4 regions of the Paenibacillus sp. FSL K6-0108 genome follow, and region 2 is predicted to be linked to each of the others. Evidence: predicted binding sites of a transcription regulator. Region 2 holds the regulator's gene; each other region holds the start of a gene.
The links. Region 2 encodes Rex, which represses fermentation and respiration genes when NADH is low (regulators of the CRP and FNR family bind a similar motif). Its sites were predicted from a motif close to TTGTGAAATATTTCACAA; they were not measured.
Positions count from the first base shown of each region.

Region 1 (6,072 bases), 2.1 Mb from region 2:
GCTGCTCGGCTTCCAGCAGCGCTTCGCCAATCCGGTTCATGTTCACCACGCGCGGCTCCGGATTCTGCCGCAGCTCCGGACGCTCCAGCGCATCGCTATTGGTGCTCGCGTAGCTGTTGGTACGAATGGCGCCACCGCCGCGCTTCAGCCACTGCCCTGTAATGGCAGGCAGACAGGCTACGCTGCGCACATTCATGCCACCGTTGTCGTGATGCTGGAGGCCATTGCCGATATGAATATGGGCTGCCTGTGCGTTGCCATACAGCTCAGCCAGCTTTATGATATCCGCTTCCGGTACGCCTGTAATACGTGCAACGCGCTCAGGGGTGTAGCTGCGGACATGATCACGCAGTGCCTCATGGCCAACGGTATACTTTTGCATAAAAGCCTCATCCGTCAGTCCCTGCTCAAACAATACATGCATTAATCCGAGTGCCAATGCACTGTCTGTACCCGGGTAAAGTGGAATGAACCAGTCTCCCCATTGGGCGGTCCGATTGCGATGGACGTCGATGACGACAATTTGGGCTCCTTTTTTGCGGGCTTTCTCGGCCAGAACAACCTGATGCATATTGGTGCTGACGATGTTGCCTCCCCACACCAGAATGACATCCGCATGCTCTGTATCCTCGGGCAAGGTCCCCCGGTTCGCACCCATCGTATATTTCCAGCCAGTATTTCCCGCTGCATTACAGATGGTCTGTTCGAGCTTGCTCGCACCTAGCGCGTTGAAAAATCGACGATCCATGCCGTCCACACCAAGAATGCCCATGTTTCCATAGAAGCTGTAGGGCAGGATGCTCTCCGGTCCGTAGGCATCTGCCAGCGAACTGAATTTTGCCGTAATCTCGCCGATGGCTTCGTCCCAACTGATCCGCTCAAACTTGCCTTCGCCCTTGGCCCCGATACGTCGCATCGGATATTGCAGCCGCTCGGGATGATACACCCGCTCCGTCATATTTCGAACCTTGTTACAGATGGCGCCTTTTGTAATTGGATGGTCCGGATTGCCCGCTACCTTCACAATTTTGCCGTTCTCCTTATGAAGCAGCAGGCCGCAAGTATCCGGACAATCGAGCGGGCAAACCGCCGGAAATATACCATTCTCCTGATCGATCATATACAAGTTCCTCCCCCTTCAAAGCTATCCTCATATCATATCTTCTTCATGGTAACCGCGTAAAGAGAACAGTCTTTTTTCATCGCCACAACCGCTCCAAATCTTTTTCAAAAAATCTTATTTCCCCTTGATTCAATCTCCAAATTCAGGGGTAAATTAACAACAAGGCATTAGGTTAGTGTTTCCCCACTTCCTCCTCATGCCATATCATGGACCACTCCCGAAATTCGCCATGAACAGGTTTCGTTCCCCCGAACCTTGTCATGGCGAATTTATTTTGCGTGAAAATGTGTTGATCAAAAAAAAGGCGATTTCATCTCTCGTCCGTCACAGCCAGCACAGGACAGCCGCCATGACTTGAACGAGATTAGAATCGCCAATTTCTGTTACTATTCTGTTTAACCTTTCGGTTTACCTTCGCGCTCGTCATTGCACTCGTATCACGGTTACTCGGAATATACCGCTACGCCTGCTTGCTCCACATCGTTCTGGCTTCCGTCTCCACGGGCTGGGCCGCAGCCATGACCACCTCAGGCTTCACTTCCGGCTCATGCTTGCGCAGGTACACCATCCAGTAGGCAGCCGCTACAAATAGTGCCCCTCCCGTCAGGTTCCCCAGCCATACCGGAATAAAATTCATAATATATTGCCCCCATGAATAATGCCCTTCGAAGATGGCCGCAGGAATCAGGAACATGTTGGCGACAACGTGCTGGAATCCAATAGCCACGAAGGCCATCGTTGGAAACCAAATGCCCAGTACTTTTCCGCTCATCGTATCCGATGCATAAGACAGCCAGACAGCAAGAGCTACCAGCCAGTTACACCCGATCCCGGATATAAAAGCCTGAAGGAAGCTGTCATCCAGTTTGTGTCCAGCCATATCCACCACTTTGGTCAAATAAGCCCCCTCTGCCGTCAGACCAAGCACATGCCCGAACGCATAGGCCACAAAGATCGCCCCAAGGAAATTACCGATCGTTACTAAGGTGAGATTCTTCAACATGCTTCCCGCAGACAGCTTGCGTGCAATCGTCGCGAGTGGAACGGCCATCATATTTCCTGTCAGCAGCTCCCCGCCGCCAATCAGCACCAAGATTAAACCTACCGGGAATACTGCCGCACCAATCAGATTAACCAAGCTGCCCCACTCGGCCGGAGCAGAGGCAATGACCCGAATATCCAGCAGAAATCCGAGCGCAATAAAAGCGCCTGCCAGAAAACTGAGTATCAATACGGAGGACACCGGATTTTGAGCTTTCTTCATCCCCGTATGCGCCGTATATTGTGCAACCTCAAGAGGTGTTTTTGCTGCCATAACGATCCTCTCCTTCATAGTTCATGGACATCATCAGCAACTTCTATTGTTGATATGTTCATTGTATCGCGAAGGTTTCGGGAGGTTTGTTACTTTTATCACAAAGTCTGAAAACTAACATTTTAATCCTTCTGTTTTCTTTTGCTTGATGTGCAGAAAAAACAAAAAAAGAACTACCGCAGAATGAATGCGGCAGTTCTTAGATATTTTGAATATACCATTGCTTGGTTATACCATCGCTGGTGTTTTTAATTCTACTGGAGGCAACGCCTGAAGACCAGCCGAGTTCAGGAAGTTCCAAGGTTTGTTGTAATGTGGCTGGAAGAAGAAGTCGATGAAGGCCAGCTCATCTACCGTCATGTTGTTCTGGATGCAGACAGAGATTGTATTGATCGATTGTGTCAGATCAGCTTGCGACATCACCTGTGCACCAACAATGCGCCGAGTAGCCTGTTCATAGATCACTTTCAGAAGCAGCTTCTCGGCCGTTGGCATGAACTCCGGACGGTATGCATCTTCAAGTGTTACCGCTTCAACGATCAGCCCCTCATCAGCTGCAGATGTTTCCGTCAGGCCAGTACCTGCAATATTTTGCTCATAAATTTTGATACCTGATGTTCCTTGTGTACCCATGTACGGTGTCGTAGGACGAACCAGGTTCCGCGCTACAAGTGTACCCATCCGCACTGCATTGGTTGCCAGTGGAATGTACGCTGCCTTGCCGGTTGGGTTGTAATGAATTGCACAGCTGTCTCCAGCAGCGAAGACGTCTTTTTGGCTGGTTTGCATATATTTATCTACGATGATTGCTCCGTTTGGCAGCATATCCACTTGCCCTTTGAGCAGTTCGGTATTTGGACGGAAACCAATGCACAGAATAACGAGATCCGTTTCGAATTCTCCTTTGGATGTAACGACCTTGTTCACTTTGCCATTCTCTCCGGTGAATTTCTGTACGGTTTGGCCCAGCGCCAGCTTGATGCCGTGTCCAGTCAACGTTTCTTCAATGGCATCCGTGAATTCGGGATCGAGATATTTGTTCAGAATCCGATCCACGCTGTCGATCAATGTAACTTCCTTGCCGTTCATTTGGAAAGCTTCCACAAGCTCGATGCCGATATAGCCTGCGCCAACCACGGTAATGCGTTTGGCATGTTTGGCTTTCTCAATGATGGTGTTGGAATGATTGTAGTTTTTACAAAGTAAAATGTTGTCCATCTCGATGCCTTCCAACTTCGGTACGACAGGCCAAGAACCTGTAGTTACGATCAGCTTATCGAAGGTATCTTCAAATTCTTCCCCGGTTTTCAGGTTTTTAGCCCGAAGTGTATGTCCCTCAGTATCCACGGCAGTCACTTCATGAAGCATTTTGGTAACAACTCCAAGGCCGGCCAGTTGATCTGGCGAAGAGTAGAACAATCCGTCAGGATCTTTCACCACACCACCCACATACAGCGCAATACCGCAAGATAAGAAGGAAATATTGTCATTGCGCTCATATACCGTGATGGTAGCATCCGGGTACAATTTGGCGGTGTTAACGATGGCTGCGGTTCCTGCGTGGGTACATCCGATAACTGCGATTTTCATAAAAAATTCCTCCTCGAAATATATAAATAAGAAATTGAATATAACGTCATTGATGTTGTGAAAAAATTCACTACTAAGTGAATAGTGGTATGTGATTTATTTCACTTTATACACTTATTATAATGTGATCTTTTTCACATTACAAGGGGTTGCTCAAAATAAATTTGTCGAATGTGTTTTTCTTCCGAAATCGACTCATTTTTATAAACTTCAGTTTTCCCTGCTTGTAGCTGGTTTATGCTCAAAAAAAAGGGGCTGTCTCAAAAGGAATTCCGCCTCGCTCCAAGCGCTAACGAACCTACCGCACCTTAAAAGGCAGATCATCAACGGTTGCAAGATTTAACGAACCTCAGTAACGCTTTTTCGTCATAAAAGGGCTTAAAAACCTAAAAAATCAAGTGAATCGACGAAATAACGTCTCTGTAATTCGTTAGATCTCAGATCTGGGCAAATGGGAGCGAATAGCGTGTGTCAGGTTCATTAAAACAAAATGACACTAAAAGAGGATGCCCCCGTCATATTCATGACTTATGGGACATCCTCTTCTTCATTCATTTTTTATACACCAAGCAGCTTTTCAATCTCTGCGGTCATGTCCTCTGGGGATTCTTTGGGTTCAACACGTCCTACAACTTCACCTTCACGATTCACGAGGAACTTGGTGAAATTCCATTGGATGCTGTTGTCTTCACCAACACCAGGTTGCTGCTCACGCAGATACTTGAACAATGGATGTGCATCTTCACCATTTACGTCGACCTTGGCAAACACCGGGAAATTAACGCCATAGTTGATTTGGCAGAAGGATTCTGCTTCCTCACTTGTACCCGGCTCCTGGCCGCCAAACTGGTTACAAGGGAAACCCAGTACAACCAAGCCTTGATCACGATAGCGATCATATAACTTCTGCAATTCACCGTATTGTGGAGTCAGTCCACACTTGCTGGCTGTATTGGCGATGACCAACACTTTGCCTTGATACAGATCGAGTGGAACTTCCTGATTTGCGGTCGTTACCGCCTGATACGAATATACGGACATGACTGATTCCTCCCATGAGTATGATGTAGGTGGGCTGCTGTATGTACTGTACCATATGACCATGCGGCACACAGCCTGTCTCCATATTATAAACCTGAGGCGATCAATTACCAAATCTGTGATTAAACCGTGCTCAAGTTCATATCGTAAAAACCTTCGTCCATCGACATGGACATATTTTCTTTTAACCTGACTTCGCCGCCATAATAGCATCATACCGCTCTTGCCGCTCTGCCTTGGTCAGTTTGGGACAACTGTAGCAATAGTTCTGACCGCCATACACCTGATGGTGCAAACAGCAGACTGGCTTCATTAGCATGGTTTCTCCAGGTTGATGCGGATTATCAATCTCCACCGGTTTGAAGGTAAGCAGGTTCTTTTTCAACCCGAGAATCTCTGGCGGCATAGCAATCACATGCTCATACCCTTGTATAACCGCTTCACGTTCCGTCTCCGTGATATTCATCTTTAACGCTGTCGTTTTGAACCATCTAAGCATGGATGCGAGCTGGGCCCACATCTGACCCGGATTTGCTCCTCCAGCAACAGCCACCCCTTCAATCATCGGACGCAGCTGTTCACTGTAATAAGACGTCAACACCTCATTACGCCAGAAAGATGAAAGAGTATCAGGACCGTTCACCCCAATCGGATGCGAGTGCTCGGTTGCATCATTCAGTTGAAAACCAATCGCCGGGCGGCCATCCTTGACCTCCAACTTCATATGTATATTCTCCAGGGATAGATCCAGATAGGTGTCACATAACGCTGTCATGTAGTGGACCCCCATCATTAGTCCGCGAACCGAATGCATGAAATAAACAGCTGCTGAGCGAAGAGAATCGGCCCGAAGATGCTCGTTATACGCTTCCAGCATAAGTTTGGCCTTCTCTGGATGTTTTAATGCCGTCAAAGGCATCTCAAAGACCGGTTCGTCGATCGTTCTGGTTGTGATTCGTCCATATTGCTGTAACCAGGTGTAATTGATTTCTCCCATTCCTGT
Region 1 is NZ_CP150288.1:6,974,591-6,980,662, forward strand. It holds gene MHB49_RS31685 (molybdopterin-dependent oxidoreductase) at 1-1,120, opposite strand, end outside; gene MHB49_RS31690 (formate/nitrite transporter family protein) at 1,584-2,438, opposite strand; gene MHB49_RS31695 (FAD-dependent oxidoreductase) at 2,667-4,028, opposite strand; gene MHB49_RS31700 (glutathione peroxidase) at 4,587-5,069, opposite strand; gene MHB49_RS31705 (ferric iron reductase) at 5,254-6,066, opposite strand.
Region 1: MHB49_RS31690 (formate/nitrite transporter family protein) is a predicted target of Rex. The motif match lies at 2,525-2,542, and genes of this name have one in related genera.

Region 2 (6,072 bases):
CCAACGCTTCGTTGGAATGATCCACCACATCCAGCTTCAACGAACGAGAACCAATCAAGGTCTGTCCTTCTTTGTGAATATATTGTACCAACCTGCCCAGATCAACATCCGGCTGCAAATCGAGTTTCAATTGTACATCATTGCGGTTAATAGTTAATTGAACATTATTGACCCCATCGTACTGGGTAACCATCTTTTCAATTGGGCTTTGCAAAGCCACATGACGATACACAAACCAACCTCCAAACAACACAACGGCTGAAATGACGGCAGTCAGAGCAATAGGCAATACTTTTATCTTCAAGTGAGTTACCCCTCCTAAATTTTGGCCCATCTTGTAGCTTGTAGGCAAGAATATGAATACAGGCATGTAATATCCTGTGATGTGCCTGACAGGATTTATTTGTGTATGATGTATCCTTGAATACATATTTGAGTATATCACATCGTATATACAATATCTAAGGCGAAAATATGAATAAATTAATAATTTTAACTATTCAAATCCAAAATGATCAGGAAAGCACGTCAAAGAACCGGTCCAGTCGGGTTTCCGTCTGCCGGTTCTTTAATGTATTCTTTTCAAATGATAGTAAGCTTGCTGATTCTAGCTATTCGGGATCGTATAGACCAGATCTACCTGTTCCCCGTTACTAAAGCGGTAAAACCGATAATAGTTATGAGTATCATCGTTATAATACACTTGCCATACATAGATTCCATTCACAACACCTGGCATAATTCGTTTGATCTCTCCACCTGGAACTTCTGAGCTGAACCGATTTCGAATCTGAGCTTCAGACATGCCGTTCTTCAACAGTTCACCGTGCACCGCATTGGTCCCCGTCACAGGTTTGTTGTTCTCATCGAACTTAATCCACACCAAGACATCCTGGTTATCCTTATCTTTGCCAATCAGGGTCCAGTATATGTTGTCTCCACCGTCTTTTTGCCCCCAAACATACTTACGCAGGTCTTCGTGTGACGTAATCCCCAGCTGTTCCTGGGCTGCCTGTATGGCCAATGCCTCTTCCTTGCGCTGATCCTGGGTAACATAGATATAATAACGCTGAAGTCCAAACAGAATCAGAACCAGGAGCAGCAGCGAAATCCATATCCACTTCTTTTTTTTCTTCAAAAGCCGAACTTCCTTTCCCTATGACGCTGCTGTCCTTGTAATTAACGGGCAAGCAGACTGTCAAATGCCAGTTGAGACTCACGCAGAATACGCTCTTCATCCATTGTAAGACACTCCCCATGTTTAACCACTTGTTTACCATCTACCCACACATGCTCCACATCTTTGGCCGATGCCGAGTAGATCGTATGGGAAATTAGATCCGTATGCGGATAGAAATGGGCTTGTTCGATGTTCAGCGCGATGAAGTCGGCCTTCATGCCTGATTGCAGAGCACCTGTATTATTCAGGAAAATGGATTTGGCACCGTACGAAGTTCCGAGCAGCAGCGCTTCCCCTGCTGGAACTGCCGTAGGGTCACCGGATACCCCTTTATGAATCAATGCAGCCAGTCTCATCTCTTCAAACATATCCAGGTTATTGTTACTTGCCGGACCGTCTGTTCCCAGGGACACTGTCACGCCTGCTTTCAGCAGATCAGGTACACGCGCAACACCCGAAGCTAGTTTCAGGTTACTGCCTGGATTGTGGGAAACGGCTACATCATGCCGTGCGAGAATCTCGATCTCTTCATCATTCAGATGCACTGCATGCGCAACCAGAGATGGACGGGAGAAGAAGCCCAATTTCTCCAGATGTTCAACCGGACGCAGTCCGTAATCAGCCACGTTCTGCTCCACTTCACGAAGCGTCTCAGACATATGCGTATGCAAAGGCAGATTCAGGTCATGAGCTACCTGTACCAGCTTCTCTATGTAATCCGGAGGGCAAGTGTAAGGTGCGTGTGGAGAGATTACAGTTGTAATTCTTCCATCTGCTTGTCCATTCCATTGACGGGCAAATGCTGCGGAATCTTCCAGTTTGCGCTGTTGTTCTTCTTCTGAGCAAAGACCGATTACTCCACGTGCCAGAGCAGCCCGAACGCCGGATTGTTCCACCACTTTCGCCACCTGATCCATATGATCATACATATCCAGAAACGCCGTTGTTCCGCCCTTCAACATTTCAAGCACGGATAGCGACGTGCCCCAATATACGTCTTCAGACGTCATTTTGGCTTCCATTGGCCACATTTTCTCCTGCAACCATACTTGTAACGCCAGATCATCACCATGACCTCTCAGAAGCGACATCGCTGCATGACCATGCGTATTGATCAGACCCGGCAAGAAGAGCAGTCCTTTTCCGTCCACCTTTGTCAGGTTTTCGTCTCCTTCCGGCAACGTCTCACCAATATGCACAATCTTGTCATTCTCTATGACCATGTAACCTTTGACTACTTTCCAATCCGTGCCCTCACTCACGGCAAATTTGCCGTTGTGAATGACCCATCTATTTGTCGTCATCTTCCTCGTCGTCCTTTCCATTTTCCAAATAATAAGCAAGACTAAGCAGATCTGTCGTAAAATCGGCATGGTGAATGCGAATATGCGGCGGAGTCTTCAGGATGGTTGGCGCAAAATTAAGAATTGCTTCAATTCCTGACTCAATTAGCTGATCCGCGACATTTTGGGCCTCCGTATCGGGAACCGTGATAATGCCTATCCGAATATTATCCTTTTTGACCGCATCCGTTAATTCATTCATCGGCTGCACCGTCAGACTGTTGATTTGACTCCCAATCTTCGGACCGTAGGCATCAAATACAGCAACTATTTTCATGTTGTCTTTGAGATAGGCATTATAGTTGGACAAAGCATGTCCCAAATTACCTGCTCCGACAAGAGCCACATTGATCTGCTGGTCTATTTTTAAAATATGGCGGATTTTCTCGATGAGATATGAAACGTCATACCCGATCCCTTTACGACCAAAGTCACCGAAGTAAGCCAAGTCTTTACGAATTTGGGCAGGATTCAAATCCAGCCTCAGTCCAAGTTCTTGTGAAGAAACCGTATTGACTTCGCGCTGATGCAGTTCATTCAAATAACGCAAGTAAACAGGCAATCTACGCACCACGGCTTCCGAAATTTTATCTGATTTCATTCAATGCTCCCCCTTACCAAGGCCACGATAGATAGATGAAAAGAGGAGCACCCTGTCTAAAACGATGCAAAAATGATTACTGAATTAAACAGGGTGCTCCTTGTTATAGAATGGATAATTGCTTAACTCACTTTACTCGTATATCCATGAAACGAATGAATGAGGTTACTCAATTTTACCGCCAATCCATGACGGCATGCAATCATGCTAGCTACAGATTATAGCTGTTATTTTATTGCTGTTCATCGGTTGGTCTCTCGAGCCATTCCGAAATGCGTGGAACCATCTGCTCAGTGAGCATGTGCTCCATTTTGGGACCAGGTAATGAGTATAAAAAGTACTTGCCATAATACGCTTCAATAACGCGTGTATCGTATACAATTACAATGCCTCTGTCTTTGCCTGTACGAACCAGTCTGCCAAATCCCTGTTTGAAGCGGATGACAGCTTGTGGCACGGACAGCTTCATAAACGGGTTTTTCTTCTGCTGTTGCAAAAGCTCGCTCTTCGCTTCGACCAATGGATGATTCGGGGGCTGGAATGGCAATCTGACAATCGCAAGACAGGTCAGAGCCTCTCCGGGTATGTCCACCCCTTCCCAGAAGCTGCTTGTGCCAAGAAGAACCGTCGCTTTTGCATCCTGGAAGCGGCGTGTAAGCTTGGAACGGCTGCCGCTGTCCACCCCTTGCCCCAGCAAAGATATATCATTGCCTGACAAGGCCTCCTTGAGCGGGTCATAGACCTGACGCAGCATACGGTAGGAGGTGAACAACACCATCATGCGTCCACGAGTCGCGATAGCCGTTTCCGCGAGAGAGTGCACGAGCATATCCACAAAGTGGGCATCGCCTACGCTGCCCTTCACGCTTGGGAAATCACGCGGAATGACGAGCAGAGCCTGTTCGCGATAATTGAACGGTGACGGCAGCATGGACGTTAACAGACGGTTATTCTCGGCAGCTTCCTGCAAGCCCAGCTGTTCGATCATGAATTGAAATGACTTGTCAACGGAGAGCGTAGCCGATGTGAGCACAACGCTTTTCTTTTTATCAAAGAACATATCCTTCAATTGTGCACTGACATCGACAGGAACAGCATAAAGTTGCAGTGATTTACTGCGGAACTGGCCGCTGGCCTCCATCCAGTACACGGTATTGGCATCATCCATGCGCATGAAGAAACGCAGATTATCTTTGATCGTCGCCAAATCCTTTAGAAGCCCTGAGATATCCGTAATCAGACTATCGGACTGATAATCGTCCTGATCTTCTTTTACTTCAAGCAGCAGCTTGTCGCCTTTACGAATCAAATCCCCTAGAGTGACATAGATTTGGTTCTCAGCATCCTGCAATTCCTGCCATTTGGCTGGTTTTTGCGAAGGCTTCAGTCGAAGAGAGAATTGTCCTGTCTCGCCAGGAGAAGCATCGCTGCGTTCAGGCAGCAGGCCAAACAAGGTATCGCTTAGTCGATCCCACATTTCTTTAACTTCGACGGCAAGCGGGAACATCTGATCAATCATGGAGCCCCACTGTACCGAATTTTCATGACCCGACAATTGAGAACGAAGCATAGGCAGTTGGCCATTACGGCTATCTTTAAACAATCGGGTCAGTGTATGAACCAACGTGAAATATTTCATATGAAGACCAAGATGTTTACCGGCTACATCCTCCAGATGATGTGCTTCATCGATGACAAGACTTTCGTAGGCTGGCAGCAGCTGATGTGCTGCTTTGACATCTGTAAACAATTTCGAATGATTCGTAATCACGATATCGGACAGCCCGGCTTCATGTTTGGCCCGGTGATAGAAACATTTGCGGAACCAAGGACAGGAACGTCCAAGACAGGATTCGGACTCACTCTGTACCGTCTCCCAGAAGTCTCCTCCGCGCCCGCTTAGATTAAGCTCCTCATCGTCTCCAGACTCCGTCTGGGTAAGCCAGACAATCATCTGAGCTGCTGTAAAATAATCCTCTTTCGGTGTAGCAAATTCACGTTTATTGATTTTATGCTCAAATTTGCGAAGACACAGATAATGCCCCCGTCCTTTGAACACCGCTGCCTTGAACGGGAACGGAACCACTTGGGTCAGCATAGGTATATCCCGTTCTCTCAATTGCTCCTGCAGGTTGATGGTATGTGTGCTGACCATGACTTTCTGTTCCTGTTTCACACTTTCATAGATGGCAGGCAACAAATAACCAAGTGATTTACCTGTACCCGTTCCAGCTTCGATCAATAGATGTTTCTCTTCATCCAAAGCTTGTCGTACACTGCTGAACATCTGAGTTTGCGCCTCACGCTCCTCATAATGGTCCAATGTCTCCTTCAGGTTATCTCTAACCTGATCCATAAACTGTTCAAAGCTTACGCCTTCCAGCGGGTTACCCTGTCGCTCATCGCGTGGTGAGCCTATATCGGTCCAGTCACTCACGTTCAGGGCGAGCTGACGGTAATACGTATGACCATCCAGATCCTGAATCGGCTCTGATTCTTTCTCTGTACGCAATCCGTCGAAAAACCAACCCAAGTCACTGTCTTCTGGCGCAAACAGGTCACTGAGGCGCTGAATCGTGATGAGAGGCAATGCACGCAGCTCATCGAGACACTTCAGTAATACAAAAGCTGTCGCAAGAGCATCACTGTCTGCCTGATGAGGGCGGTCGTGCTGAAATCCGAATTCTGAAGACACATAACCGAGTTGATAAGAGCCCAGTGACGGGAACGAAATCTTCAGGAAATCAATCGTATCCAGAATCCTTCCGGTAAATGGCAAGTAACCACAGCGATCGAGTGCATTTTGAAGAAAATGAAAATCAAAAGCAACGTTGTGTCCAACAAGTACAACATCGTCCAGCAGCGGAACCATCTCCATCATCATCTCTTCCAATGAGGGAGCATCCGCCACATCTTCATCAGTAATACCGGTTAACCCCGTAATAAAC
Region 2 is NZ_CP150288.1:4,870,160-4,876,231, forward strand. It holds gene MHB49_RS21970 (hypothetical protein) at 1-304, opposite strand, end outside; gene MHB49_RS21975 (DUF5590 domain-containing protein) at 608-1,138, opposite strand; gene MHB49_RS21980 (amidohydrolase) at 1,180-2,484, opposite strand; gene MHB49_RS21985 (redox-sensing transcriptional repressor Rex) at 2,471-3,124, opposite strand; gene dinG (ATP-dependent DNA helicase DinG) at 3,357-6,072, opposite strand, start outside.

Region 3 (6,072 bases), 270 kb from region 2:
ACAGAGAAGAAATGTACGGGGAATTCTTCGATATTCCAGTGCCGGATGAGCTGGTGTTTGTAAGCAACTTCCAGGGCGGAGAGGTATTCCGGAGCGGATGTACGTTCCTCCGCGGTTCAGGAAAAATCTTTTATTTCCGTCCAGGTCATGAAACATACCCGACCTTTTATAATCCGGAAATTTTAAAAGTGATCAGCAATGGCGTAAAATGGGCATATCCTGCTCGCAACGTTAAGCCGGAATTTGGCTTCAGCGAACCTGTAAGACCACTTGGTAACGTGCTGGTTTAAGCTGCAAATTGACTGTATTAACGCATAAAATAAACGATATACCAAAGAACCCTTCTCCAAGTCATGTATGACTGAGGCAGCAGGGTTTTTTTGGTTAATAAAAGGAACTTTTTGGGTAAGATAGCTACATGGGAGTTAGACGATATTTTCCCATGGTTCCGCTGTCCTATGTGATGTATACTGATTGTATCATCGAAGTTGATTTTTGCCTTTAAAATTCTAACTTTTTAGCGGCAGACGTTTTCTTTGTGACTTAAATATGTTATTATGAAATATACTAACTAAACGTAAGTTGAGTGATCTCTAAAGAGGTGATTAATGTGGAAGGCCAAGATCTGCGGATGTGTCCGCGCTTTGAGACGGCGTTTTCTTTTCTCGGTAAGCGCTGGAACGGTCTAATTATTCAAACATTGATGAGTGGTTCGAAGCGATTCAAGGATATTTCCAACCTGATTCCATCGATGAGTGATAAGATGCTGTCAGAACGGATGAAGGACCTGGAGAGCGAAGGCATTCTGATCCGCCATGTCTATCCGGAGACGCCAGTTCGTATTGAATATGAACTGACAGAGAAAGGCAAGGCGCTGCAGCCCGTTATGAATCAAATTCAAGACTGGGCGGAGCAGTGGGTTGATTAGTAAAACATCAAGAAGTTCAAACTAAACGAACTGATGGGATAAAGGCTCTTGATTTCCAGTGGAAATCAGGAGTTTTTGTCTTAAGGGTTCTGCACATGTTGTCGCGAGTTGTAGTATAATTGTAAATAAAATGGCCGCAGGCGGCCGGAGCGAGGAGGCCACTTGTCATGAGAGAAGAAAGCTTATCCCGTGAAGTACGCTACGGCAAACAAGATATAGCAGAGCTTGAGAGCGCATCCATCCAGGTTCATCTGATCTACAAAAAAGCTGCGGAGCTATTTAATCGAACCGTATATTCCCCGTCGGTGAAGGATGATGCTGCGGGAGAGAAGACTCATTCCACCAATAGCAATGGTCAGGTTATGGCTCCGGCGGTACTGCAAAAATGGATTCAGACCACAAGAGGCTGGAAATGTATTGGATGTGAACTGAGAAAACCCGATTCTATTGGGGGTCAGGCCAAAGCAACCTTTCATGAAGAACACATGTATCTGAATGTGGGCGAAGGCCGTTTGATTCAAGCGGAAATGCTGCTCCAGGCGATTGTATGGTCACAGTATGAGAAGATTCGCATGTTCGCGCCCTGGCTGGGTGATGACACCTTCTACACGGTACAGGAGCTGGATGTGATTGCTCGTTACATTGTACCTACCTATTTCTCTGAACGCCCGCTGCATGAGCAGGGCAAGGTATCCAAGGTGCATCATTCATCTGGTCAAATTCCGCTCTATCAAGAATACGTGGATGCACCATCTTTATGTGTACAGGTGGATGGTGAACTACTTGAAGGGCGTTTGCTGACAGGCGTTTATGTGTCGGAGGAACAGTTCTTTGGGCTCAACCCGTATCTGAAGGATGGAGACGGGGGCCGTACCTACATGCAGGCTTGTGTCCAGTAACGATTTACTCAGAAGACATTATGATATTCCGGATCAAGGGGCCTGCTTGCAGGCTCTTTGTGTTGTATCAACCAGTTATGGACGCTAATGGATGAAAAGTAACGGCATTGACACTTTTTTTGCATGAATTTTGTGCCATAATAAAGGTTATGGATAACAGGGTGAATGATTTTACGCAGGGTGGTGTTCCTACATGAAGAAGAGAATCCCCGGTTACATAGGTATATGTCTGCTTATTCTGGTTATATTAGCCGGGTGTAGCGAGACACAGCCTTCCGAACAGCCAATCGTTAAGGAGACCGAATCGCAGAATACGATTACTGTGGCAGTAGATGGCAGTACTTTTTTGCCTGACGCAACGAAGTCCATTAAGAGAGATTTCAGTGAAGGTCTGACGCTCAAGAAAGCACTGCTGAACAGTGGACTTGTCGATTTTACGGCAGATGGCAAGCGGATCCAATCTGTTGGGGAAGTTTCGCTGGATTCCTCACTTATCTGGGCGGTCAAACTGAATGGCAAGGATATTGACCCGGAAAATTGGGACATGGAGCTTCATGTCAAAGATGAAGTGATCATATATGTAAAAGCCGCTGACAGTGGGGGGGACGATGTTGCTTACCAGACAACATTACTCAAGGTGAGCGGTGGAAATATTATGCCAAATCTCAATCGTCAATATGCCGGGGTGTATGTTCAGGAATGTACTGTGCGTGATGTATTGAAGTCCAGTGGGATTGTAAGAATGTCGGAGAACAACAAATTCGTCGTTTCTGTTGAAAATGTAATTCCCCGGATGAACCAACGCTGGATGATCATGGTGAATGACAAGGAACTGATGGAAAACGGTTTGGACATGAAGTTGAATCCACGTGATGCAGTAAAGCTTGAGCTGACTACTGTATCCTGAGCATAATATAAGCCCAATCTTCTTTGAGAGAAGATGGGCTTTTTATATTGGTTTGAATGCAGGACCGTTACAGAAAGGGAAAACGTCAGATTCGGCAAATCTCGTTGGGACACAATTCACAGTGACAGATGCCCTGAAGCATGTGCAGATCCTTGATGACAATCATGCCGTTATCGTATTCAATGGCGTCTTTTTTGCGCAGGTCGCTTAACATGCGGTTGACACTTTCACGGGTTGCTCCAATCATATTGGACAGATCTGTGTGCGTTATTTTTTTATGAATGATGACATGTTCTCCGTGAGGCTCGCCATAAGAATTGGACAATCGAATCAGCGTGGAGCAGAGTGCGCCCGGTTTGCCATACAACATCAGATCACGGAATTTGGTCTGGGTCAAACGGTGATGGATGCCCATCCATTTCATAAAGTCGATGGCAAAGTCACAATGCTGGCAGATCAGCATTTCCAAGTCTTTGTGCTCCAGTACACCAATCTCACTATCCTCCAGCACTTCTGCAGAAAAGCTGTGTTTCGAGCCAAAGAACGGGTCAGCCTGACCAATCATATCACCAGATTGATACATGTACATGATCAGTTCCTTGCCTTCATCCGTGGATTTGGTGATCTGGGCACGGCCCCGTTTCATATAATAAAGTTTGTCAGAGACATCCCCTTCCCAGTACAGATGGGTTCCTTCCGGATAGGTTCTGTCTTTCATTGTTACGAGCAGATGATTGAAATTTACGTCCGAGAAACAGGTGGTATTTCCGCGTTTTTCCAGTACACTCAGTTGTTCTCTCATAAGTCTATCTCCCCTTTGTGTCCATCGGACGGCCTTCTGCAGCTGGACTGGCCCCCGAGGTTCGCCGCAAACTGTTGCCGTCCTGTTCAGGCACTATCTCGGGCTGGGAAGGACGGTACAAATTGCGGTGGTTCAATTTTTAAGTTCAGTATATACCTAATCTTGCCGTTTGAGGGGCATGGAAAGGGGGCAAAAATGGCGAAATTTCAAACATTGTGATTAAATTCACTTTATAAAGGGGAGGATGAATAGTACAGCCCTATAGTTTAAATAGGAAGTGAAAATGACCCGATGAGGGACACTAAAAAACTTAAATTAAATTTGTTATACTTTGTGAAAAAAATCACATAATTAACTCTTTCCCCATGATACGATGTGAATGTAAAGAAGAGAGACAAACCAATACGAACCTTTAGGAGGATGAGGGAGATGGCTGTAAAGAACGAAGTCGCCCCAGTAAAAGAACCGACAGCAGGTCAGTATATTCAAACGTTAATTGACAAAGCGAATAAAGCACATGCAGCATTCATGTCCATGGATCAGAAACAGATTGACCGTATCGTGCAAGCGATGGCGCTGGCAGGTCTGGACAAACATATGATGCTCGCCAAGATGGCCGTGGAAGAAACAGGCCGGGGTGTGTATGAGGATAAAATCACGAAAAATATATTTGCAACAGAATATGTGTATCATAGCATCAAATATGACAAAACCGTAGGGGTTATTGAAGATAACGAATACGAAAGCTTTCAGAAAATTGCGGAGCCAGTTGGCATCATCATGGGGATTACCCCGGTAACGAATCCGACATCCACCACGATGTTCAAAGCACTAATTTCCATCAAAACGCGTAACCCGATCATCTTCGGTTTCCACCCATCTGCACAGAACTGTAGCCGGGAAGCTGCCAAAATTCTGCGAGATGCTGCAGTGAAGCATGGTGCTCCAGCGGATTGTATCCAGTGGATTGATGATCCTTCCATGGATCGTACAAACGCGCTGATGAATCATAACGATGTGGCGCTCATTCTGGCAACAGGCGGATCAGGCATGGTACGGGCGGCATACAGCTGTGGTAAACCGGCACTGGGCGTAGGACCAGGTAACGTACCTTGCTTTATTGAGAAAAGCGCAGATATCAATCAAGCGGTAACGGATCTGATTTTGTCCAAATCGTTCGATAACGGCATGATCTGTGCTTCCGAGCAAGCAGTCATCATCGAAGAACCGATCTTCGACCAGGTGAAAAAGAAAATGATCGCGAACGGCTGTTACTTCGTCAACAAGGATGAGGCAGCGAAACTGACTGCAGGTGCGATTAACGCTGAGAAATGTGCGGTGAACCCAGCAATTGTAGGTCAATCAGCAGTCAGCATTGCACAAATGTGCGGTATTGAAGTTCCAGCTGGCACCAAAATTCTCGTAGCAGAGATTGAAGGGGTAGGCACGAAGTTCCCATTGTCGGCTGAAAAATTAAGCCCGGTACTGGCTTGTTACAAAGTAAAAACGGCATCTGAAGGGATTGAGCGTGCAGCAGAAGTGGTTGCTTTTGGCGGCATGGGTCACTCCTCGGTTATTCATTCGACGAACGAAGAAGTCATTGGCAAATTCGCAGATCGCCTGCAAACCGGACGGATTATCGTAAACTCACCTTCCACACACGGCGCTATCGGTGACATCTACAACACCAACATGCCGTCACTGACACTGGGCTGCGGATCGTATGGCCGGAACTCGACTTCTTCCAACGTGACCGCTGTGAACTTAATCAACGTGAAAAGGGTGGCTCGCCGTACCGTGAATATGCAGTGGTTCAAAGTACCAAACAAAGTCTATTTCGAAAAAGGAGCAACACAGTACCTTGCCAAAATGCCGGACATCACACGTGTAGCCATTATTACGGATGCGATGATGGTCAAACTCGGTTATGTGGAAAAAGTAGAGCACTATCTGCGTCAACGTCAAATGCCGGTAGCCATTGAAGTGTTCTCTGATGTCGAACCCGATCCATCGACGACAACGGTAGACCGCGGTACGGAAATGATGCGCCGCTTCCAGCCAGACTGCATTATCGCACTCGGCGGGGGATCACCGATGGATGCTGCCAAAGCGATGTGGCTGTTCTATGAATATCCGGACACAGACTTCAACGACTTGAAACAAAAATTCATGGATATCCGCAAACGTATCTACAAATATCCACGTCTCGGTGTAAAAGCAAAATTTGTCGCTATTCCAACAACATCGGGTACCGGATCTGAAGTCACATCGTTCGCGGTTATTACAGATAAAAATCAAGGCAATACCAAATATCCACTGGCAGACTACGAGCTGACACCGGACGTAGCGATCGTAGACCCGGAATTTGTATACTCCCTGCCTAAAACCGCTGTTGCGGACACGGGTATGGACGTATTGACTCACGCCATCGAAGCATATGTATCGGTTATGGCGAATGATTACACGGATGGACTCGCGATCAAAGCGATCCAACTGGTATTCCAATACCTGGAGCAATCGGCGTTGCAAGGTGACA
Region 3 is NZ_CP150288.1:5,137,516-5,143,587, reverse strand. It holds gene MHB49_RS23395 (ThuA domain-containing protein) at 1-290, shown strand, start outside; gene MHB49_RS23390 (helix-turn-helix domain-containing protein) at 632-928, shown strand; gene MHB49_RS23385 (hypothetical protein) at 1,096-1,827, shown strand; gene MHB49_RS23380 (hypothetical protein) at 2,021-2,734, shown strand; gene MHB49_RS23375 (Crp/Fnr family transcriptional regulator) at 2,820-3,536, opposite strand; gene adhE (bifunctional acetaldehyde-CoA/alcohol dehydrogenase) at 3,966-6,072, shown strand, end outside.
Region 3: adhE (bifunctional acetaldehyde-CoA/alcohol dehydrogenase) is a predicted target of Rex. The motif match lies at 3,868-3,885, and genes of this name have one in related genera.

Region 4 (6,072 bases), 2.3 Mb from region 2:
CATATACATCGATCTGTTCCGTGCGGGTCTGAAATGCTTCAAAATAGGACAGTTGATGCACCTCTGGACTGTGTCCCAATCCGCGGATTACGCTGCACAAATCAAGGACGTAACGCTCCAGCCCGCCACCGAACACCCGGCTGAATTCCCGGTTATATCCATCGATGAAGCTGTGCGCCAATATACTGACCACGCCCATCTTACTGCTCCTCCTTCCATGGAACCAGTCGGGGCTCGGGATCAAGAATCGATTCATAGTGTTCCAGACTGCCCCACTCGCCGTGTGGATCAATTCGTTTGTAACGCAAATATTTCCGAACCCGATCCTCCAGACTTCCTGCCCAGCCAAGATGCTGAACCTTCAATTCGGTGCTGATTCCGGGCAATACAGTACAGGGCAAGGGAAGGCGAGGCACATGATGATTTTGCTGCGGGTAAAAATAGGGGTAACCGGGCATATAACGAACAAGGGAAGCGGTATGTCGACGGTGAAGCCCCCAAAGGTTATCCTCCCGATAATGGGTTCGTCCGCCCCACATATCGTAGAAGCGGAAAGCAATCCAGTCTGCATGTTCCTGATTAATCAGGGCGCGCATCGCTTTCTTGGCTTCCGTGCTGTATAACTCATCTGCATCCACCGAGAGCAGCCAATCTGGCGAGGTTCCGGCCGCTGCCTGCCACAGGGCATTACGCAATCGCCATTCCTCTGCAAATAACGGCTTTTCCAACACTTCCAGACGAACGACCTTTGGGTAGGCTCTGCATATACCGGGTGTTCCATCTGTGCTGGCATCGTCCACAATGACGATTTCATCCACGAATTCACTTAGATCGTCCAGCACTTCCTCCAGATATCGCCCGCGTTCGTTACGTACCTGAAGCATGGCGGTCAGCTTGTTGTTCTGACCCTTGCGAACCCGACGTATGGAGAAAGGCTCTCCGAGTTCGGGGCTTCTTGGTTCTGCCAGCAGAGAATCAGGCGTTTCGTTTGGGGTAGGCGTCGTTTCGGATCGTATATTCCTATGCACCATCGGTCCGTTCACATGTTGTCTGCGCTTCTTCGGGTCCAACATCATGGCACCTCCCCCAGCAATTGCTGGACGGCTTGATCCAACAGCTCCATCTCGACGATTCGCGCAAGAGCATCCTCATCCTCCAGTGCCGTCTCCAGAAATTGTCTCACCGCCCCATGACGTTCTCCACGCAGCGCCAGGGCCAGACCCGACAACTGACGATAACCCTGTCGGCTGGGGCTATCCTGAATATCCACTGCGTGCACCAAATCCAATGCGTCTTCCACACGCCCAGTCTCTTGATAGATACGAAATTTCCAATGTCGTGCCGTTTCGCCTCCGAGCTCATCCAGAATATGCAATGCATTTCCGTAATCATCATTCAGGTGCAGCAGTTCTGCCCGGACAAGCTGTTCCTCCCCGGCCTCCAGCCAGCGGCAGAGCTGTTCATAATGGTGACGTTCCTGTTCGTTGCCTGCGCTGATTCCATACACCTGTAACGCGTTCTCGATTTCCCCGGCCCTCGCATAAATCGCGGATAGGAATCGATAGTGGGAGCTTACACAATCCTTGCGCCCGTTTAATACGGCGTGGGAGAAGGCCTCCTTGAGTGAAGCGGCCGCTCTGGAATCCTCTAGCACATATTCATAGGCTGCCAGCAAAAAGGAAATCGTCTCATGCGCTCCAGCTTTGGACCGAAGCTGACGATAGAAGTCGGCCCGCACACTGCATTGCAGCGGGGTGACCGTATCCGGAACACCCGAGAGGGTCTGCCGCAGCGCTTGCAGGAATAGCAGTTCATAGTCCCGGAGAGGGACTTCAAGGTCATCCTTTTGCATGACACCAGCAGGGGAGGTATCCTCTCCATTCAGCCAGATGGCGCGTACACCCTGGAATACCAGCTTCATGTAGCGCGTTTCTGAAGTGGTGCCCACCAGATCGGCGATCCCGACCAGTCTTGAGATACAGCTCTCCCATAAGGGGGACTCCGCTTCTTCACCAACCGGTTCGGGAAGAAGTGCAATACAGAGCTCTGGATGGAGCGAGGCTGTGGCGGTCAGCCAGTAGGGATGGGCAACCACGGCAACCGTACGTGGCTCCTGCAGCAATTGTTCTGCTTCGGGAAGCGTGATAACGGTGATATTCGCAGGCATTTCCTCAGAGCGATCCAGGCTGCTGACATAGTAGACAGGCCCTTCCGCGACCATCAGAGCAGCGATGTCTGGGTAGGGAAAAGCAGACCATCCTCCCTTACGGGGGAAAAGAACATAACGAAAGGCAGGCAGGGCCGTACTTGATTGTTCTGCATCTACCCCTTGATGAGGCTCCAGGTCCGGGATCGGAGGAAGCTCTTCCATCGATGAATCACCTCCCTTGATTTGCATTTTTGTCCGTTCATGGATTGAAGCAGCACCATCTGAAAAATGCCGGATTGGCGCTGCTTTGAATGATATCAATGAATCCAATGATTCAATATGTAATGCCTTTTTTTGCCCAGCGTATTTTATGCCTGACACTAACATATGGGCGTTCCGTCCCAAACATGAGCATCTTCCGTGAATAGACGAAGCTGACAAGCCGAAAGATTAGGCTTAATTTTATCTATTGTGTGACCATCATCACTTTTTTTTGCTGTCATGGCAGGGTTTGTGATAATTGTCACATGTATAAAATAGTCTATCTGGCACAATACGTTCATCAAGCGTATTTGGCGGACAGACAGCGAAGGTGCAGCTTCCATGCCGAATACGACAAACTGCGATGTGAACAGAAAGAAGGGGTAACGGTATGGATCCGATTATGTTATCGCGTATCCAATATGCGCTCACAACGATTTTCCATTTCTTTTTTGTGCCGCTGTCTATCGGCCTGGTGCTGCTGGTAGCGATTATGGAGACGTTGTACGTAGTGAAAGGTAAGGAAGTCTACAAAACGATGGCCAAATTCTGGGGTAAGCTGTTCCTGATCAACTTCGCCGTCGGTGTGGTCACAGGTATTCTGCAAGAATTCCAGTTCGGTATGAACTGGTCGGAGTACTCCCGTTTTGTCGGGGATGTATTTGGTGCGCCACTGGCTGTGGAAGCCTTATTGGCGTTTTTTATGGAGTCTACCTTTATCGGACTCTGGATTTTCGGATGGGATCGCTTGTCCAAAAAAGTGCACTTGGCCTGTATTTGGCTGGTATTTGTCGGCACATTCCTGTCCGCGCTCTGGATTCTGGCAGCCAATTCATTCATGCAGCATCCGGTGGGCTTCGAGATTAATAATGGCCGAGCCGAGATGAATGATTTTTTTGCACTGATTACGAATGGTCAACTGCTGGTGGAGTTCCCGCACACGATCTTTGGTGCATTGATGACGGGTGCATTTGTGGTCACCGGGATTAGTGCCTACAAGCTGATGAAGAAGCAGGATGTAGAGATTTTCCGCAAATCGTTTAACATCGCTATCATTATTGGCCTGGTTTCCTCGCTGGGGGTTGCCTTCTCGGGTCACTTCCAGGCGCAATATTTGGTGGAAACCCAGCCGATGAAAATGGCCGCCAGTGAAGGGACATGGACGACGACGGAAGACCCTGCGCCATGGACAGTGGTGGCTGCTATCGATCCGGACAAACAGGAGAATTCCGGCGAAATCAAAATCCCCGGATTGCTCAGTTACCTGTCCTACAGCAAGTTCTCCGGCAGTGTCAAAGGCATGAAGGAACTGCAAGCCGAGTACGAACAAACATATGGACCAGGTGACTACATTCCACCGGTACGAACGACGTTCTGGAGCTTCCGCATCATGATTGCTGCGGGTGGATTAATGATTTTGCTGGCTGTATACGGTACATTCCTCGCATTGCGCCGGAAGTTGGAGGGAGCAGGCAAGTGGTTTATGCGTCTGATGGTGTTTGCCATTTCCCTGCCGTTTATAGCCAATACGTCGGGCTGGATTATGACTGAGGTGGGAAGGCAGCCGTGGACAGTATTCGGTTATATGACGACCGCAGCCGGGGTATCCCCGAACGTAAGCGCAGGACAGATTTTGTTCTCCACTATTGCTTTTACAGCAGCTTATACGGTTCTCGGCATTGTGATGGTCTATCTGTTCGTTCGTGAAATCAAGGCAGGACCGTACGCAGTCGAAAAGCCGGAGGAACATGATGAATCGGCCGATCCGTTCGGCGTGGATGGGGGTTATTCTGTTGTCACTAAGTGAGTTGTGGTTTTTGCTGATTGCCGTCCTGTTTGTTGGTTTTTTCTTTCTGGAAGGTTTTGATTTCGGTGTGGGCATGTCCACTGCGATTATCGGTAAAACGGATCGTGAACGCCGTACCCTGATCAACTCGATCGGTCCGTTCTGGGATGGCAATGAGGTCTGGCTGATCACGGCCGGAGGTGCCATGTTTGCAGCCTTCCCGCATTGGTATGCCACGCTGTTCAGCGGTTTTTATCTGCCGCTGGTTGTGGTGCTGCTGGCCTTGATCGGTCGCGGAGTAGCCTTTGAATTCCGCAGCAAGATGAGACATGAACGCTGGCGCAAAACATGGGACATCATCATCGTGGTCTCCAGTGCTTTACTGCCGTTCCTGTTCGGGGTTGTTTTCGCTACGTTGATGAAAGGCCTGCCCATTGATGGGCAGATGCAGCTTCGTCCAGGCTTCCTGGACATCGTTAATCCGTATACGGTGGTAGGCGGGTTGAGCGTGACATTGTTGTGTCTGGTGCATGGTTTGCTGTTTGCTTCATTGCGGACTGTCGGTGATCTCAGGGAGCGTGCCCTGAATACGGTCAAAAAACTGATGCTGCCGCTGGCCGCAATTCTCGCGGTCTACGCCGTAATGACATACTACATGACCGATGTATTTGCCGTACGCGGCTGGGCCCTCTGGATTATGGTTGTTTTGGGAGCTGTTTCATTGGGTTTGGCGACTTACTTTGTACGTCAGAAACGTGAAGCCTGGGCCTTCGGCATGACGGGAGCTGTTATTGCCATCGCGTTTGCCTCCGTGTTTATCGGTCTGTTTCCAAGGGTCATGGTGAGTTCAATGGGATCGGCATTTGACCTGACAGTCTACAATGCGGCATCCGGTGCATATTCGCTGAAAGTGATGACAATTGTGGCTTGTACGCTGCTTCCGTTTGTACTCGGCTATCAGATCTGGAGTTATTACATTTTCCGCAAACGTCTGAACGATCAGCATCACCTGGAGTACTGACATGGGACGGGGGCTGCTGAAGCTGCCGGGCATCCGGCCGGTACTGGTGCTGGCCTCAGCGCTGGTACTGTTGCAGGCGATGGCGATTATTATGCAGGCCAAATGGCTGGCACAGGCGATTACGGCATTGTTTGAAGGTTCGCCCGTAACGGAGCAGTACCCGGTACTGCTGTTGTTCCTGGCCGCGTTTGCCGCCCGTTATGCTCTGTCATTCTGGTTGCAGCTCATCGCTTCGCGGTACGCGGAGAAGACAGGAAACGATCTGCGCAGACAGATGGTTGAGCAGTGGTTTCGGCTGGGTCCGCGTTTTGCCAAAACGGAAGGAACAGGACATTTGGTAACGCTGGCACGTGAAGGAACAGCCCAGTATAAGACGTATTTGGAACTATTTGTTCCCCGCATGCTGGGGATGGGGTTCACGCCAATCGTTATTCTGTTCTATGTCTTCAAGCTGGATATGATGTCCGGGGTGATTTTGACGCTGACGCTGCCGATCCTGATTGTGTTTATGATTTTGGTGGGGTTGGCTGCAAAGCGTAAGATCGATGGACAATTCAAGTCGTACAAAGCGTTGGCGAACCATTTCGTAGATACGCTCCGTGGACTGGAAACACTCAAAACGTTGGGACAAAGCGGTAAGCATGGGGAAACGATCATTCGGGTCAGTCAGCGTTATCGCAAGGCTACGATGTCTACTCTGCGTATGGCTTTTCTGTCATCCTTCGCACTCGATTTCTTCACCATGCTGTCGGTGGCCTCAGTGGCCGTTGGCTTGGGGCTGCGTCTGACGGAAGGACATATGCTGCTTGGACCAGCGCTGACCGTACTTATTCTCGCGCCAGAATACTTTCTGCC
Region 4 is NZ_CP150288.1:7,140,611-7,146,682, reverse strand. It holds gene MHB49_RS32385 (glycosyltransferase) at 1-199, opposite strand, end outside; gene MHB49_RS32380 (glycosyltransferase) at 201-1,076, opposite strand; gene MHB49_RS32375 (tetratricopeptide repeat protein) at 1,073-2,371, opposite strand; gene MHB49_RS32370 (cytochrome ubiquinol oxidase subunit I) at 2,802-4,217, shown strand; gene cydB (cytochrome d ubiquinol oxidase subunit II) at 4,201-5,217, shown strand; gene cydD (thiol reductant ABC exporter subunit CydD) at 5,219-6,072, shown strand, end outside.
Region 4: MHB49_RS32370 (cytochrome ubiquinol oxidase subunit I) is a predicted target of Rex. The motif match lies at 2,661-2,678, and genes of this name have one in related genera.